DNA from 2 places in the Streptomyces sp. 17_S59 genome. Region 1 is predicted to be linked to the other one. Evidence: riboswitches for the same ligand, from Rfam matches in the RefSeq annotation. Region 1 holds a riboswitch; the other holds the start of a gene.
The links. A riboswitch is a leader RNA that binds a small molecule or an ion and turns the genes downstream of it on or off. The one in region 1 is predicted to bind S-adenosylmethionine.
Positions count from the first base shown of each region.

Region 2: linked by a shared signal. The riboswitch ahead of thrC (threonine synthase) and the one ahead of AC1Z4A_RS07435 (aminotransferase class V-fold PLP-dependent enzyme) in region 1 are both predicted to bind S-adenosylmethionine.

Region 1 is NZ_JBXOWD010000001.1:1,709,103-1,717,859, reverse strand. Features, by position in the region: gene qcrB (cytochrome bc1 complex cytochrome b subunit) at 1-1,027, shown strand, start outside; gene trpD (anthranilate phosphoribosyltransferase) at 1,202-2,266, shown strand; SAM riboswitch class IV at 2,457-2,573, shown strand; gene AC1Z4A_RS07435 (aminotransferase class V-fold PLP-dependent enzyme) at 2,708-4,054, shown strand; gene AC1Z4A_RS07430 (Lrp/AsnC ligand binding domain-containing protein) at 4,112-4,393, opposite strand; gene AC1Z4A_RS07425 (rhomboid family intramembrane serine protease) at 4,390-5,109, opposite strand; gene AC1Z4A_RS07420 (hypothetical protein) at 5,264-5,503, shown strand; gene AC1Z4A_RS07415 (NYN domain-containing protein) at 5,527-6,900, shown strand; gene AC1Z4A_RS07410 (C40 family peptidase) at 7,155-8,240, shown strand; gene AC1Z4A_RS07405 (C40 family peptidase) at 8,479-8,757, shown strand, end outside.
Region 2 is NZ_JBXOWD010000001.1:4,113,876-4,122,632, reverse strand. Features, by position in the region: gene groL (chaperonin GroEL) at 1-922, opposite strand, end outside; gene AC1Z4A_RS18640 (cold-shock protein) at 1,298-1,501, opposite strand; gene AC1Z4A_RS18635 (MoaD/ThiS family protein) at 1,939-2,214, opposite strand; gene thrC (threonine synthase) at 2,460-3,785, opposite strand; SAM riboswitch class I at 3,779-3,925, opposite strand; gene AC1Z4A_RS18625 (glucosyl-3-phosphoglycerate synthase) at 4,091-5,071, shown strand; gene AC1Z4A_RS18620 (alpha,alpha-trehalose-phosphate synthase (UDP-forming)) at 5,113-6,579, shown strand; gene AC1Z4A_RS18615 (GbsR/MarR family transcriptional regulator) at 6,591-7,361, opposite strand; gene AC1Z4A_RS18610 (DUF4097 family beta strand repeat-containing protein) at 7,593-8,258, shown strand; gene AC1Z4A_RS18605 (ATP-binding cassette domain-containing protein) at 8,289-8,757, shown strand, end outside.

The DNA.
Region 1 (8,757 bases):
CGAGTTCCCCGGCTCGGACTTCGTGCCGCGGTTCTTCTCGATCCACGTCCTGCTGCTGCCGGGCATCATGCTCGGCCTGCTGGTGGCGCACCTGATCCTGGTCTTCTACCACAAGCACACGCAGTTCCCCGGCCCCGGCCGGAAGAACGAGAACGTGGTCGGCATGCCGCTGCTGCCGGTCTACATGGCCAAGGCCGGAGGCTTCTTCTTCCTGGTCTTCGGTGTCATCGCGGCCATCGCGGCGATCGCCACGATCAACCCGATCTGGGCCATCGGCCCGTACCGTCCGGACCAGGTGTCCACCGGCGCCCAGCCCGACTGGTACATGGGCTTCGCCGAGGGTCTGATCCGTGTCATGCCGGGCTGGGAGATCAACGTCTGGGGCCACACGTTCGTCCTGGGCGTGTTCATCCCGATGATGATCTTCCCGGTGGTCCTCGCGGCCATCGCGGTCTACCCGTTCATCGAGTCCTGGGTCACCGGTGACAAGCGCGAGCACCACCTGCTCGACCGCCCGCGCAACGCCCCGACGCGCACCGCGTTCGGCGTGGCCTGGCTCACCGCCTACGGCGTGATGATGATCGGTGGTGGCAACGACCTGTGGGCGACCCACTTCCACCTGTCGATCAACGCCATCACCTGGTTCGTCCGCATCTCCTTCTTCGTCGGCCCGGTCCTCGCGTTCATCGCGACCCGCCGGATCTGCATGGGTCTGCAGCGCCGCGACAAGGACAAGGTGCTGCACGGCCGCGAGTCGGGCATCATCAAGCGCCTGCCGCACGGCGAGTTCGTCGAGGTCCACGAGCCGCTCTCGCAGGAGCAGCTGCACACCCTCACGGCGCACGAGCAGCCCAAGCCGCTCGAGCTGGAGCCCGAGGTCGACGAGAACGGCGTCGCCCGCAAGGCCGGTGCCGGCCAGAAGCTCCGCGTGAAGCTCTCGAAGGGCTTCTACGGCGAGGGGACGCACATCCCCAAGGCCACCGCGGAGGAGTACCACGAGATCACCAGCGGTCACGGTCACCACTGATCACGACACGGCTGATCTCCGCGCACTGATCACCAGACACTGATCGCCACGGCAAGAGCCCCGTCCAGCGCTTGGACGGGGCTCTTCGCCGTCCGCGATCTGGATAGGCTGGACGGGTATATCAGTGGACCCTCGCGCGTCCGTGCCGAGGGCCGACCACCAGGAGTGTGGACCATGAACGTTGCGACCCCGGCAGGCGGCGAGCGCTCGGTGGCCCCTTCCTGGCCCCGCCTCCTCGACGCCCTCCTCAACCGCGTGGACCTGACCGCGGACGACACCGCCTGGGCCATGGACCGGATCATGCGCGGCGAGGCCACCGACGCCCAGATCGCCGGCTTCGCGGTCGCGCTGCGGGCCAAGGGCGAGACCGTCGCCGAGATCTCCGGCCTGGTGCGGGCGATGTACGAGCACGCCAACCTGATCGAGGTGCCCGGCCCCAGCGTGGACATCGTCGGCACGGGCGGCGACGGCGCCAAGACGGTCAACATCTCCACCATGTCCTCGATCGTCGTGGCCGGGACGGGCGTGAAGGTCGTCAAGCACGGCAACCGCGCCTCCTCCTCCGCGAGCGGCGCCTCGGACGTCCTGGAGAAGCTGGGCGTCAACCTGGACCTGAAGCCGCACCGGGTGGTGGAGGTGGCCGAGGAGGCCGGCATCACCTTCTGCTTCGCGGTGAAGTTCCACCCCGCGCTGCGGCACGTGGCGGGGGCACGGCGCGAGTTGGGCATCCGTACGACCTTCAACGTGCTCGGCCCGCTGACCAACCCCGCGCGGGTGCGCGCCCAGGCGACCGGCGTCGCGGACGCCCGCATGGCGCCCATCCTGGCCGGGGTGCTCGCCGAGCGCGGCTCCTCGGCGCTGGTCTTCCGCGGCGACGACGGGCTGGACGAGCTGACCACGACGGCGACCTCGCGGGTGTGGATCGTCCGCGACGGCTCGGTGCGGGAGGAGCCCTTCGACCCCCGTGACGTGGGGATCCCCCTGGTCCCGGTGGACGCCCTGCGGGGTGCGGACGCCTCGTACAACGCGGATGTGGCGCGGCGGGTGCTGGGTGGGGAGACGGGGCCGGTGCGGGATGCGGTGCTGCTGAACTCGGCTGCGGCGTTGGTGGCGTTGGCGCCCACGGAGGCTCCACTGGTGGAGCAGATCACGGCTGCGATGGTCCGGGCGGCGGAGTCGATCGACTCGGGGGCGGCGCGGCGGGTGCTGGAGCGGTGGGTGGCGGCGAGCAACGCGTAGGGCGCGCCTGCGGCGGGCCTTTCCCCACCCCGCCCCTTCCCGTAAACGGGGGCTCTGCCCCCGGACCCCCGGTCCTCAAACTCCCCCAGCTACCGCTGGGAGGTGCCCCCAGACGGGCTGAAAATTCAGCCCGTCCGGCGTTTGAAATGAAACCCCCGCCCACCCCAACCTGTGCCATACTCCTCCGCAAGGTCACGAGTGACAGCGACACGGCCCCGGCCCGCTGTCCGGCAACCCTCCTTCCGTGGCGGGGTGCCCCGGGTGATGACCAGGTCGCAGGCAGCAGAGCCTGTGGCAAGCGCGGATCCCTCGCCAGGGATCCTGGTTGTCGAGGGAGAACTTCCGTGATGCAGCGAATGCGCTAGGGCTCCGAGAGCCCTTTTCCGTACACCCTTCACCCTTTACCCCCTTGAATTCGCCTGCCTCGTACGGGAGTTCGCCATGCCTGTCCTCACCCTCTCCCCGCTGCCCGTTCTGGGAAGCAATGTCCGCGTGCCGCTCGTCACCGGAGGCGAGGTGACGTACGCGGCGCTCGACTACGCCGCCAGCGCCCCGGCCCTGCAGCGCGTGTGGGACGACGTGGCCGCGTACGCGCCCTACTACGGCAGCGTGCACCGCGGCGCCGGGTACCTCTCGCAGCTCTCCACCGAACTCTTCGAGAACAGCCGGGCCGCCGTCGCGGAGTTCCTCGGCTGCCGCCCGGGCGACCAGGTCGTGTTCACCCGGTCCACCACCGACTCGCTCAACCTCCTCGCGGCCGTACTGCCCGCCGACTGCCAGGTGTTCGTCTTCGAGACCGAGCACCACGCCGCGCTGCTGCCCTGGCCCGCCGGCCGCGTCACCTGCCTGGACGCCCCGCGCTCGCCCCGGGCGGCGGTCGAGGCCCTGGAGCGGGCCCTGGCCGGCCGTGACCCCCACGGGCCCGCCCTGGTCTGTGTGACCGGTGCGTCCAACGTCACCGGCGAGCTGTGGCCCGTGCGCGAACTGGCCGCGGCCGCCCATGCCCACGGTGCGCGGATCGTGCTGGACGCTGCGCAGCTGGCGCCGCATCACCCGGTGGACATCGGGGAGTTGGACGTCGACTGGGTGGCCTTCTCGGGGCACAAGCTGTACGCGCCGTTCGGCTCCGGCGTCCTGGCCGGGCGCGCGGACTGGCTGCGGGCGGCGGAGCCGTACCTGGCGGGCGGGGGCGCGAGCCGCCGGGTCGCGCGGCGCGCCGGCGGGGGAGTGGACGTCGAGTGGCACGCCACCGCCGCGCGGCACGAGGCCGGTTCGCCCAACGTCATCGGCGCCTACGCCATCGCCTCCGCCTGCAAGGCGCTCGCCGAGGCGGGCTTCGGCCGGCTGGTCGAGCGCGAGCGGCGGCTGGTGGCGGAGGTCCGGGCCGGACTGGCCCGGGTGCCCGGGGTGCGGGTGCTGTCGCTGTTCGGCGACGACGCACCGCGCGTGGGCGTCATCTCCTTCGTCGTGGACGGCTGGAACAGCTCCCACTTCGCCGCCGCGCTGTCCGCCGAGTACGGCATCGGCGTCCGCGACGGCCTGTTCTGTGCGCACCCGCTGGTCCGCACGCTGCTGGGCGGGGACCGGGCGGAGCCGGGCGAGTGCGGGGCGCCCGACGAGGGGCAGTCGCTGAACGCCGTCCGGGTCAGCTTCGGCGCCGGGACGCCCGACGAGCACGTCGAGCGGTTCGTCCGGGCCGTCGGGGAGCTGGTGGCGAACGGCGCCCGGTGGCTCTACCGCACCGAGGGCGGCCGCTGCGTCCCGGACACCGCGGCCGTGGCGGGCTGAACCGCCGGATCGGGCCGGTCCGTTGCCGCCGTGCGGGCGTGCGGGCCGGCCGGTCCGTCAGCTGTCGAGGCCGATCGCGAACGCGGCCTCGAGGTCGTGGTGGGAGTAGGTGCGGAAGGCAATGTGGGTCTCCGTCGAGGCCACGCCCGGCACCTTGCTGATCCGGCCCGGGATGAGGTCCGCGAGGTCGTCGTGGCGGGCCACCCGCACCAGCGCGATCAGATCGGCCCCGCCGGTGACCGAGTAGACCTCGCTGACGCCCTCGATGGCGGCGATGGTCTCGGCGATCTCGGGAATCCGGTCCACGTCGGTCTTGATGAGCACGATCGAGGTGATCACGTCGCTTTGTCTCCTTCGGTGGACCTGGTTGCGCCCTTCACTTTAGCCGCACGGCTCCCGCACACCCAGGCGAAGCCGAAGCCGAGCGCGAAGCCCACGACGTGGGCGAGATAGGCGACCCCGGGCCGTCCCGCCGCCGTGCCGGCCGCCAGCCACTGGAGGACGAACCAGAACAGCAGCACGGCCCAGGCGGGCAGCCGCAGCGGCAGGAAGAAGAGGAACGGCAGGAGGCTGGTGACGCGCGCCCTGGGGAAGAGATAGAGGAACGCGCCGAGCACGCCGGAGACGGCGCCGGACGCCCCCACGAGCGTACGGCCGGAGTCGGCGTGCACGGCTGCGTAGCCGAGCAGGGCGAGACAGCCGGTCACGAGGTAGCACAGGGCGAAGGAGGAACGGCCCATGCGCGCCTCGGTCATTGCGCCGAAGACATAGAGGAAGAGCATGTTGCCCAGCAGGTGCAGCCAGTTGCCGTGGACGAACAGCGCCGTGAACGGGGTGCCGAGAGCCAGGGGGGAGCCCAGCCACAGCTCCCGCGGCACGACGCCCCAGCGCTCGAAGTAGGCGCTCTGGGCCGCCTGGAGCGCGGCCCCGGTGCCGTAGGCCGGGTTGAGGCCGGACATCGGCCCGACCAGGAAGACCGCGCCGCAGACGGCCAGGATTGTCCACGTCACCACGGGGGTGCCGGTTCTGCCCGGGTGCTCTGCGTTCTCGATCATGGCCAGATCATGGCGTACCGGGCGCAACCGGACCGGAGCGCCTCGCCGGGCGTTCGGCTACGGCCGGTGGCACCGCCCCGGGTGACCACCAGGCCGTAGGGTTACGGGGAGCACCTCGCAGACCGCAGACCACTCGACGAGGACGGACGACACGATGGGCGTACCCCAGCCGACTGCCGGCACCCGGTGGCGCTGCACGCTGTGCGGCAACCTGACGCGCTTCGACGTGACCCGGACGACCAGGTCCGTCGACTTCGTGCACCTGGATCTGGCCGGAGAGCCGACGGTTGAGGAGCGCGAGGTGGTCAGTGAGACGATCGAGTCGGTGCGGTGCCGTTGGTGCAACGCGGTCGACCAGATCGAGCTGGTGGACCGGCCGGGCGCACATGCCTGAAGAACGGGAGCGATGAAGCGGTGGTGGAGCACACGGGCGACGGCGTGGAGGCGGCCGGTGACGCCGGCGGGGCCGACGACGGCGTCAGCGAGGTGCTCGACCGCCCGTTGCCGGAGGGGATCCGGCGCAAGGTCATCGGGCTGGTCGCGGAGGCCTTCGGCGGTCTGACGGTCGCCGAACTCCCGGCCCAGCTGCGGCAGTACGCGCGGTTCACGCCCAGCCGGCGGGCCAAGTTCGCGGGCAACGCCATGGCGGCCGCGGTGGAGGGCGACCCCGCCTTCCGGCAGCGGATCTCCGCGCGGCTGCGCGAGCTGGAGTCCGAGCTGGTCGAGGCGCTGGACGCCGGTTCGCCGCCGGCCGCCGCGGACCCCGAGGACGTGGCGGCCATGGCCTTCGTGCTGCGGCCGGCGGGCTGGGTCAAGCTGGTCACGGCGGCCGGCGAGGAGGCCCAGCGGGCGAGCGCCGAGCGGGCCGGCGAGGAGACCCGGCGCGAGCTGGAGCGGCTGCACGAGGAGCTGGCGGCGGCACGGGCCGAGGCGAAGGCGGAGGCCGAGCGGGTCCGCGGCGAGCTGGACGCGGCCCGCCGGGAGGCCGAGTCGCTGCACCGCAAGCTGCGCAGTGCGCAGAGCGACGTGCGGCGCGGCGAGGCGGCGCTGCGCAAGGTGCAGGCGGAGCTGGAGGCCGTGCGCGCGGAGGCGGCCGCAGAGAAGGCGGCGGCCTCGGGCGAGACCCGGCGGTTCAAGGCGCGGCTGGCAGAGGCCGAGGCGGCCCTGGAGGCGAGCCGCCGGGCCGCCCGTGAGGGGCGCAGCGTGGAGGACGTGCGGCTGCGGCTGCTGCTGGACACGGTGCTGGACGCGGCGCAGGGGCTGCGGCGCGAGCTGGCGCTGCCCCCGGTGTCGGTGCCCCCGGCGGACACGGTGGACGCGGTGCGGCCGGGCACGATGACGCCCAAGGACATTGCGACGAGGGCACTGTCGGAGACCGATCCCGCCCTGCTCGACCAGCTGCTGGCGCTGCCTCAGGCGCATCTGGTCGTCGACGGCTACAACGTCACCAAGACCGGTTACCCGACGATGCCGCTGGACAAGCAGCGGCTGCGGCTGCTGGGCGGGCTGGCGATGCTCGCCGCACAGACGGGCGCGGAGGTGACCTGCGTCTTCGACGGCGCCGAGCTGGCCGCGCCGGTGCTGCTGGCACCGCCGCGCGGGGTGCGGGTGCTGTTCAGCAAGCCGGGTGTGACGGCCGACGAGCTGATCCGGCAGCTGGTCCGGGCGGAGCCGCCGGGCCGTCCGGTGGTGGTGGTCTCCACGGACCGCGAGGTGGCGGACGGCGTCGCCAAGGCGGGCGCGCGGCCGGTCGCATCGGCGCTGCTGCTCAAGCGACTTGCGCGCACCTGACCGGTACCCGGCTGTCCGGCTTGTGCCTATCCGACCGTCAAGTCCCCGCTACTGACCGTCGAGTATTGGCAAAGGATGCAACGGCCGGTGCAGATTTTTCGTCAGAGAATTTGAAAGGATCATATTCCGCTCACTAGGGTCGGGCCTCGAACCTTCGCGCGGTGATCATCCATTCGGGGTGGCGGTGAAGGTCCCGCCATGCGCGCGGAGTCCGGCGCGGCAGGCGGCCGAGAGATGAAAAGGAGCTTGTCTCCGTGGGGTCCCACCGTCGTCCCAAGCCGCCGTCCCGTTCCCGGGTGACCTTCCTGACCGCGACCGCCGCCGCGACCGTCGCGCTCTCGGCCCAGGCGGCGTACGCCGACGGCCCCCAGATGTCCAAGGCGGAAGCCAAGGACAAGGTCGACAAGCTCTACGAAGAGGCGGAGCAGGCCACCGAGAAGTACAACGGGGCCAAGGAGCAGAAGGACAAGCTGGAGAAGGAGGTCAGCGACCTCCAGGACAAGGTCTCACGCGGTCAGGAGGAGCTGAACAAGCTCCGCAACGCCCTCGGCGGGGTGGCCACGGCCCAGTACCGCAGCGGCTCCATAGACCCCACCCTCCAGCTGCTGCTCTCCTCCGACCCGGACAGCTACCTGGACAAGGCCTCCACGCTCAGCCAGCTGAGCGCCAAGCAGGCCGACGCGCTCCGGCTGATAGCCGACAAGCAGCGCACCCTCAAGCAGCAGCGCGAGGAGGCCGCCCGCAAGCTGGCCGACCTCGAGTCCACGCGCAAGGCCGCGGCCGAGCGCAAGGACGAGGTCCAGGGCAAGCTGGCCGAGGCCCAGCAGGTGCTCAACGGCTTCACCGAGAAGGAGCGCGCCGAGATCACCGGCGCGGACAAGAGCGCCGACGGCAGCAAGGGCGGGGACAGCGCGAGTAGCGGCAAGAGCGGCGGCAAGGCCGGCTCCGGCGGCGGCTCCTCCAGCCGCCCGAACATCCCCGCCGGTTCCGGCCGGGGTGCCGCCGCGCTGGCGGCGGCCGAGAGCCAGGAGGGCAAGCCGTACAGCTACGGCGCGACCGGGATGGACTCCTGGGACTGCTCCGGGCTCACGCAGTGGGCGTACGGGCAGGCGGGCGTCTCCCTCCCCCGGATCTCCCAGGACCAGGCCAACGCCGGCACCCGGATCTACGACCAGAGCCAGCTCAAGCCCGGCGACCTGGTGATCTTCTACGGCGACCAGCACCACGTGGGCCTCTATGCGGGCAACGGCCAGGTCTTCCACGCCCCGCGGACCGGTGCGTTCGTCCGCTACGAGGCCATGAGCAACATGCCCTTCCAGTTCGGCGTCCGCGTGGGCTGACGCCCCCGCCGCCCCGCCGCGCCACACCGCCCGTTCGGGCGAATCGCGGCGTCGCGCGCCGACTCCGCGCCCCGCCGGTGACCTGCGTCTCCGGTGGGGCGTCAGTTTTCCCACCCCGTAAGGTCTTTGAACGGAAGGTGAGCGCGCCGCTACTGTCTGCCGCGCGGTGCCCCGTCGGCGACCGCCCGTCAACCGGGTGGACAGGGCCCGCACACAGTGGAAGGAAGTGCGGCACCCCGTGGCGTCCCATCGCCGTCCGATGCATTCCGGTCTCACCCAGAGTGTCCGGGTCACCGTCCTGTCCGCCGCCGTGGCCACCGCCGCGGCCGCCTTCTCGGCGGCCCCGGCGACCGCCCGGCCCGGTGACACCGCCGAGGACGGCCACGGCTCCGGGACGGTGAAGGCACAGCTCGACCGGCTCTACGAACAGGCCGAGCGAGCCACCGAGCGCTTCAATGCGGCGGGCGAGCGGGCCGACGCCCTGAAGGAACAGGTGGAACAGGCCGCGGACCAGGTC
Region 2 (8,757 bases), 2.4 Mb from region 1:
CCAGCTTGAGGCCGACCTCCTCGGAGATGACCGTGCCGCCGGTGAGGATGGCGATGTCGCCCAGCATGGCCTTGCGGCGGTCGCCGAAGCCCGGGGCCTTGACGGCGACGGACTTGAAGGTGCCGCGGATCTTGTTGACGACCAGGGTCGACAGGGCCTCGCCCTCGACGTCCTCGGCGATGATCAGCAGCGGCTTGCCGGACTGCATGACCTTCTCGAGGAGCGGCAGCAGGTCCTTGACCGAGCTGACCTTCGAGTTGACGATCAGGATGTACGGGTCGTCGAGGGACGCCTCCATACGCTCCATGTCGGTGGCGAAGTACGCCGAGATGTAGCCCTTGTCGAAGCGCATGCCCTCGGTGAGCTCAAGCTCCAGACCGAAGGTCTGGGACTCCTCGACGGTGATGACGCCTTCCTTGCCGACCTTGTCCATGGCCTCGGCGATCAGCTCGCCGATCTGGGTGTCGGCGGCGGAGATGGAGGCGGTGGAGGCGATCTGCTCCTTGGTCTCCACGTCCTTGGCCTGCTCGAGCAGCGAGGCGGAGACGGCCTCGACGGCCTTCTCGATGCCGCGCTTCAGGGCCATCGGGTTGGCACCCGCGGCCACGTTGCGCAGACCCTCGCGGACCAGCGCCTGGGCGAGGACGGTCGCGGTCGTCGTGCCGTCACCGGCGACGTCGTCCGTCTTCTTCGCGACCTCCTTGACCAGCTCGGCACCGATCTTCTCGTACGGGTCCTCGAGCTCGATCTCCTTGGCGATGGACACACCATCGTTGGTGATCGTGGGGGCGCCCCACTTCTTCTCGAGGACGACGTTCCGGCCCTTGGGGCCGAGGGTGACCTTGACGGCGTCGGCGAGCTGGTTCATCCCGCGCTCGAGACCGCGCCGTGCCTCCTCGTCGAACGCGATGATCTTGGCCATGTGAAGTGGTCCTCCCAGGACGGGGTGGAGACTGCGTCCGGACCGTGTGGCGCCCGCGACGGACGGCCTGCGAGCCCTGCGGTTCCTTGCCCCGCTTGGCCCGCGGACCTCACCGACGGTCCAAATCTGTCACTCTCACTCGGAGAGTGCTAAGCCCAATGATTAGCACTCGACCCCATCGAGTGCAAGCGCCTCTGCCATCCCTGCCCCTGTAGGCGTGGCCGCACACATGGGCGGGCCTGCAAAGGGCACGCGGGCGCGGATGCGCGCGGGCATACACAAGGGGCCCGTACCTCGGCGGTACGGGCCCCTCGGCGAAGCTGTGTGGCTTGTGGCCAATGGTCGATGCGACGCGATCAGTGCGACGCGAACCGATCAGGCGGTCACCTTCACCATGTCAGCCTGCGGCCCCTTCTGGCCCTGCGAGATCTCGAACTCGACTCGCTGCCCCTCCTCGAGGGTGCGGTAACCGTCCATCTGGATCGCGCTGTAGTGGACGAATACATCCGCACCACCGTCGACCGCGATGAAGCCGTACCCCTTCTCCGCGTTGAACCACTTGACGGTGCCCTGAGCCATGCCTAACTCCCCTATTACTGGCCCTTGCACAGGACCGCACTTCGCGGACCCGGGTCATACCTCACCCCCAGACAGGTTGGGGGTGTGCGCCGGAACGCGTCGACCGCGGCTGAATGTATCTGCACGGATGCCGTCTGCAACAGGTCACACGGACGAGAAATCCGGGCGTGGCTGATCGGCCATTCATCCCGATTTCCAAAGGATTCGGGGCAAGTCGGGCCGGGCAAAATGGCCCCAATCCGGCAAATCGCGCACATGTTTCGCGCACATTTTGACGGGTTCTCATATGCGTTCGGCAGTGACACCGGAGGGGGAACGCCCCAACTGTATCGCGCTTCAACAGACGGAATCACCCCGTCCGCTTTACGGCCGGGGTGACTCCGGGAGAATTCTCAGGAACCCTTCGAAAGGGCCTTGCCGCAGGGCTTACCGCCGGTTCAGCCTCCCGCGACGGCAGGGATGATCGACACGCCCGCGCCGTCCGGGGTGGGGGCCTCCAGCCCTCCGTCGAAGCGCACGTCGTCGTCGTTGACGTAGACGTTCACGAACCGGCGCAGCTTGCCGTGCTCGTCGAGGACGCGGGCGGCGATGCCGGGGTGGTTCCGCTCGAGCGAAGCGATGACCTCGCCCAGGGTCACCCCTTCGGCAGCCACCTCGGCCTGCCCATTGGTGTAGGTGCGCAGGATGGTGGGGATGCGGACGTTGACGCTCATGGGGTCACCTGTTCTGTTGGGTTGATTGGATTAGCCCCCACCCCGCCCCTTCCCGGCTGTATCGATGTGCGGCTCCGCCGCGTGGGGGGCTTCGCCCCAGACCCCGTGACCGCGCTGCGCGCAGTCGTCCTCAAACGCCGGACGGGCTGATTTTTCAGCCCGTCCGGCGTTTGAGGACCGGGGGTCCGGGGGCTTGCCCCCGGTTACGGGAAGGGGCGGGGTGGGGAAAGACAAACGCGCCCGCCCTACCGCCCCGCCGCGCGGAACGCCTCCAGCGACGGGCGGATCGTCGCCGTCGGCCCCGCCGCCACCGCATCCAGCGTCTTCAGCCCGTCCCCGGTATTGAGGACGACCGTCGTCAGCGAAGGATCGAGCACCCCGTCCTCCAGCAGCTTGCGCGTGACGCCCACCGTCACCCCGCCCGCCGTCTCGGCGAAGATCCCCTCCGTCCGCGCGAGCAGCCGGATCGCCTCGACCACCTGCTCGTCCGTGACGTCCTCGACCGCCCCGCCCGTCCGCCGCGCGATGTCCAGCACGTACGGCCCGTCCGCCGGATTGCCGATCGCCAGCGACTTCGCGATCGTGTCCGGCTTCACCGGCCGCACCACGTCGTGGCCGTCCTTGAAGGCCCGGGAGACCGGCGAGCAGCCCGTCGCCTGCGCCCCGAAGATCCGGTACGGGCGGTCCTCGACCAGCCCCAGCGCGATCAGCTCCTTCAGCCCCTTGTCGATCTTCGTGAGCTGGGAGCCGGAGGCCACCGGCACCACGATCTGGTCCGGCAGCCGCCAGCCCAGCTGCTCACAGATCTCGTACGCGAGCGTCTTCGAGCCCTCGCCGTAGTAGGGGCGCAGGTTGACGTTGACGAAGCCCCAGCCCTCCCCCAGCGGATCGCCGATCAGCTCGCTGCAGAAGCGGTTGACGTCGTCGTACGTCCCCTCGATGCCGACCAGGTCGCCACCGTAGACGGCGGCCATGACGACCTTGCCGGCCTCCAGGTCGTGCGGGATGAAGACACAGGACTTGAAGCCGGCACGCGCGGCCGCCGCGCCCACGGCCCCGGCCAGATTGCCGGTGGACGAGCAGGACAGGGTCGTGAAGCCGAAGGCGCGCGCGGCCTCGACGGCGATCGCGACGACGCGGTCCTTGAAGGAGTGCGTGGGGTTGCCGGAGTCGTCCTTGACCCACAGGCCCCCGGTGACGCCCAGTTCGCGCGCGAGGTTGTCGGCCTTGACGAGCTTGGTGAAGCCGGGGTTCAGGTTGGGCTTGTCCGCCACGTCGGCGGGGACGGGCAGCAGCGGCGCGTACCGCCAGATGTTCGGCGGACCGGCCTCGATGCGCCGGCGCAGCCCCTCCGGGTCCCCCTCGGGAAGCTCGTACGCGACCTCGAGCGGACCGAAGCAGACCGCACAGGCGAAGACCGGGCCGAGCGCGAAGCGTTCGCCGCACTCGCGGCAGGAGAGGGCCACGGCAGGGCCCAGGGAAACGGAAGCCGTAGAGATTTCAGCCGTAGAGCTTTCAACAGCGTGGACAGCAGCGTGGACAGCCATGCAGGCGAGGCCCCTTCTCCTCATCTTCCTCACGACGAATCTCGCCGTGAGACGGAATTGGCACCTTCCCCGCCGGGAGCCTCGCGTCGGATGACTGACCGAGACCGGCTGGAGGGTTGCCGGGGCTTCAACGGGCCGTGTCCCTCTGCCCCTCTGGATGAGCGGTATGGCGCTGGGCGGAACCCAGGCTTTTGTGCGCACGACGACCCCGGCATGCGGGAGTCGTCCGCGTTGTTCAAGACTGTAACGGAGAGCACGGACCCTTGAGAGGTCCGTCCGAACCGCGAGATGCGTCACAACACGCGCAACACACAAGAGGAGTCGTGCACGTGCTGGAAGAGGTGGAGCGCTGGCTGGCCCGGCGGTCCTGGTCCGCAGCAGACCGTCCGCTCGACCAGCTGCTCGCTGCGAAAGGCGACTCCGGCACGACGGTCAGCGTCGTGCTGCCCGCGCTGAACGAAGAGGCGACGGTCGGCGAGATCGTGTCCGTGATCCGCCGGGAGCTGATGTCCGAGGCCGTGCCTCCCCCATCGCCTGAAGGGCATGGGAGGTGCCCCCTCGTGGACGAGCTGGTGGTGCTGGACTCGGGCTCCACGGACCGCACCGCCGAGGTCGCGGCGGCGGCCGGGGCGCGGGTGGTGGCCCGCGACGAGATCCTGCCGCGGCTGCCCGCACTGCCCGGCAAGGGCGAGGTGCTGTGGCGCTCGCTGCTGGTGACCAGCGGCGACGTCGTCTGCTTCGTGGACGCGGACCTGAAGGACTTCTCCGCCGGCTTCGTCTCCGGGATAGTCGGCCCGCTGCTGACCGACCCGGACGTCCACTTCGTCAAGGGGATGTACGACCGCCCGCTCGGCGAGGTCTCCGGCCAGGGCGGCCGGGTCACCGAGCTGGTGGCCCGCCCGCTGCTGAACCTGCACTGGCCGCAGCTGGCGGGGTTCGTGCAGCCGCTGGGCGGCGAGTACGCGGCGCGGCGCTCGCTACTGGAGAAGCTGCCGTTCCCCGTGGGGTACGGGGTGGAGCTGGGCCTGCTGGTGGACGCGCTGCACACGGTGGGGCTGGACGCGCTGGCCCAGGTGGACGTGGGGGTGCGCAAGCACCGTCACCAGGACGGCCGCGCGCTGGGCCGGATGGCCGCCGCCATCTACCGCACCGCGCAGCTGCGGCTGGCCCGCGGCCATCTGGTGCGTCCGGCCCTCACCCAGTTCGAACGCACGGCGGAGGGATTCGTGCCGCGAACGTACGAGGTGGACACGCTGGAGCGGCCACCGATGACCGAGATACCGGAGTACACCCGGCGGCATGCCGCTTAAGCGTACGTTTGAGCGGTTCACCGGACGGCAAGGCTGCCGACATGGTCGATGAGCACGTGCACCCCGCCCCGATCGTCGTCGCCTCCAACCGCGGCCCGGTCTCCTACCGGCTGCTCCAGGACGGGTCGCTCGCGGCGGGCCGGGGCGGCGGCGGGCTGGTCTCCGGCCTCAGCGCCATCGGGCCCGGCGCCGGGGCGGTGTGGGTGTGCGCCGCGATGAGCGCCGTGGACCGCGAGGCGGCCCGGCGCGCCGGGCGAAGACTCGCCGCGGCCGACACCGGCGGCCACCTGGTGCGGATGCTGGACATCCCGCCGGACACCTTCGCCGCCGCGTACAACGGCGTGGCCAACTCCGTCCTGTGGTTCGCCCACCACCTGCTCTGGCAGACCCCGCTCGAGCCCGTCTTCGACCGGGAGTTCCGCGCCCAGTGGTCGGCGTACGTGGCGTACAACACCGCCTTCGCGGACGCGATCGCCGAGGAGGCCGCGGAGGGCGCCTCCGTGCTCGTCCAGGACTACCACCTGGTCCTGGTGCCCGGCCTGCTCCGGCAGCGCCGCCCGGACCTGCGCATCGGGCACTTCTCGCACACCCCCTGGGCCCCGCCGGACTACTACCGGCTGCTGCCGGACGACGTGGCCGAGCAGGTGCTGCGCGGCATCCTGGGCGGCGACCGGGCCGCGTTCCTGACCCGCCGCTGGGCGGAGGCCTTCGCGGCGTGCTGTGAAGAGGTACTGGGCGCGGAGACCGAGCGCGACGCGGACGGCACGGCGACGGCGGTGCGGTTCGGGGGGCGCACGACGCGGCTCGGGGTGCACGGCCTCGGCGCGGACGCGGAGTTCCTGCGCGAGCGCGCGCACCAGCCGGACGTGGAGGAGCGGCTGGCGGCGCTGCGCGAGCGGATCGGTCCGGACCGCCTGACGATCGTCCGGGTGGACCGCACCGAGCTGTCCAAGAACATCGTGCGCGGCCTGCGCGCGTACCGGCGGCTGCTGGAGGACCGCCCGCAGTGGCGCGGCCGGGTCGTGCACATCGCCTTCGCCTACCCCTCGCGGCAGGACCTCGCGGTCTACCGCGAGTACATGACGGAGGTGGAAAGGCTGGCCGCGGAGATCAACACCACCTTCGGCACGGCCGATTGGGAGCCGGTCGCCCTCCAGCTGGAGGACGACTTCCCGCGCTCCCTGGCCGCGTACCGGCTCGCGGACGTGGCCCTGGTCAACCCCATCCGGGACGGCATGAACCTGGTCGCCAAGGAGGTCCCCGTCGTCTCCGACCACGGCTGCGCCCTGGTCCTCTCCCGTGAGGCGGGCGCGGCGGCGGAGCTGGGCGAGGAGGCGATCACCATCAACCCGTACGACGTGGAGGCCACGGCCCGCGCGCTCCACCTGGCCCTCCTGATGGACGCGGGCGAGCGCGCGGAACGCACGAAGCGCCTGGCCGCGGCGGCGACGGCGCTGCCGCCGGGGCGGTGGTTCGTGGAGCAGCTGGAGGCGTTGGGGGAGGGTTAGCCGGGGGCGGGTCAGTTGGCGGCGGGCCGGGCGTCCTCCGGACCCGGCTCGGCAGTGCCGTCCGAGGTCGTTCCGGATTTCGTGTGGAGGACTTCGCGGGCCTGGTCCGCGGAGCGGACGATGCTCTCGCAGACGAAGTCCATGAAGCGGGCGATGTTCTCGAGACGGGCGGCGGCCGGGGTGCCGGGGCCGAGGACACCGACGCCCTGCCGTGCGGTTTCGGCGAGTTGCCCGATGCCGCGGGCGCTGGCCATTGTCGACTGGTACATGACGTCGTCGTCGACGATGTAGCGCTCGCGGCGGCGTTCGTCGCGTTCCCGGCGGATCAGGCCCTGGCTTTCGAGGAACGCGACCGCCTTGGAGACGGATGCCGGGCTGACCTGGAGGCGCCGGACGAGTTCGGACGCGGTGAGGCTGCCCGCGTCGGTGGTGTAGAGGCAGGTCAGCACCCGGGCCGTCATCTTGGGCAGGCCCGATTGCATGAAGAGGGTGGTGAACGTCTCCTCGTACTCGCGCACGGCCTCGGCGTCGCGTCCGTGGGCCGGCGGGGGCGCCTCCGGGCCCCGGGGCACGGCCTGTCTGCGGCGGTGGGCGCGGCGTTCGGTGGCCCGGTGGGCGAGGTCGGCGCGGTAGGCGGTGGGGCCGCCGTTGCGCATGACCTCGCGTGTGATGGTCGAGGTCGGGCGGTCGAGGCGCCTGGCGATCTCCGCGTAGGCGAGGCCGTCGGCCAGTCCCAGCGCGATCTGCTGGCGTTCCTGCTGGGTGAGTCTGCCTCCCGGCATCGCAATCTCCTTCGTGCTCCTCGGGTGTCTCCACCATAGCGTTCACTTTCATTCCATTGCAACGCTCAGGAGCAGGACTGTTGCATTAAAACCAAAACCGTTGCAACGATTTACATGCTCTCACCTGCACTGATGCCGATTCGGCGCAACGATCCTGTTGCCACTTCCTTGAACGCAACGTAGCTTTTCCGTTGTCGGAAACACCGGCAAGCAAGCCCGAAGGAGAGCACGATGCAGAAGTTCGACACCCCCGCCCCGATCGCCGCCGTCCTGGACATCCCCGCCGGACGCATCCAGCTCATCGCCGCCGACCGCGCCGACACCACCGTCGAGGTCCTGCCCGCCAACCCCGCCAAGAGCCGCGACGTCAAGGCCGCCGAGCAGGTCACCGTCACCTACGCCGACGGCGTCCTGCAGATCCGCACCCCCGAGCCCCAGAACCAGCTCTTCGGCCCCACCGGATCCCTGGAGGTCACCGTCCAGCTGCCCGCCGGCTCCCGCATCGAGGCCAGGACCGCCGCCTCCGAACTCCGCGGCGTCGGGCGCCTCGGCGACGTCGCCTTCGACGGCGCGTACCGCCAGATCAAGATCGACGAGGCCGCGAGCATCCGCCTCACCGCGACCGACGGCGACGTCGAGGTCGGCCGGGTCAACGGCCCCGCGGAGATCAGCACCGCGAGGGGTGACATCCGGATCGCCGAGGCCGTGCGCGGCACGGTCGTGCTCCGCACCCAGTCCGGAAACATCACGGTCGGCGCCGCCCGCGGAGTCTCCGCCTCCCTGGACGCCGGCACCAGCTACGGCCGCATCAGCAACGCCCTCAAGAACGACGGCACCGCCGAACTCGACATCCGCGCCACCACCTCTCACGGCGACATCACCGCCCGCAGCCTGTAAACCCGCAGCCAGTAAAAGGGGGCACTTCTCATGACCGACCTGGCCATCGCGGCGAACGGGCTGTGCAAGTCCTACGGCGACAAGACCGTCCTCGACGGCATCGACCTGGCCGTCCCGCAAGGAACGATCTTCTCCCTGCTCGGCCCGAACGGTGCCGGCAAGACCACCGCCGTCAAGATCCTGTCCACCCTCATCACCGCCGACGCCGGCGACCTGCACGTCGGCGGCCACGACCTCGCCACCGATGCACAGGCCGTGCGTGCAGCGATCGGTGTCACCGGGCAGTTCTCCGCCGTCGACGGTCTGATCACCGGGGAGGAGAACATGCTCCTCATGGCGGACCTGCACCACCTGTCCAAGCGCGAGGGACGGCGGGTCACCGCCGAACTCCTTGAACGCTTCGACCTGGTGGAGGCCGCGAAGAAGCCCGCCTCCACCTACTCCGGCGGTATGAAGCGCCGCCTGGACATCGCCATGACCCTCGTCGGCAACCCGCGGA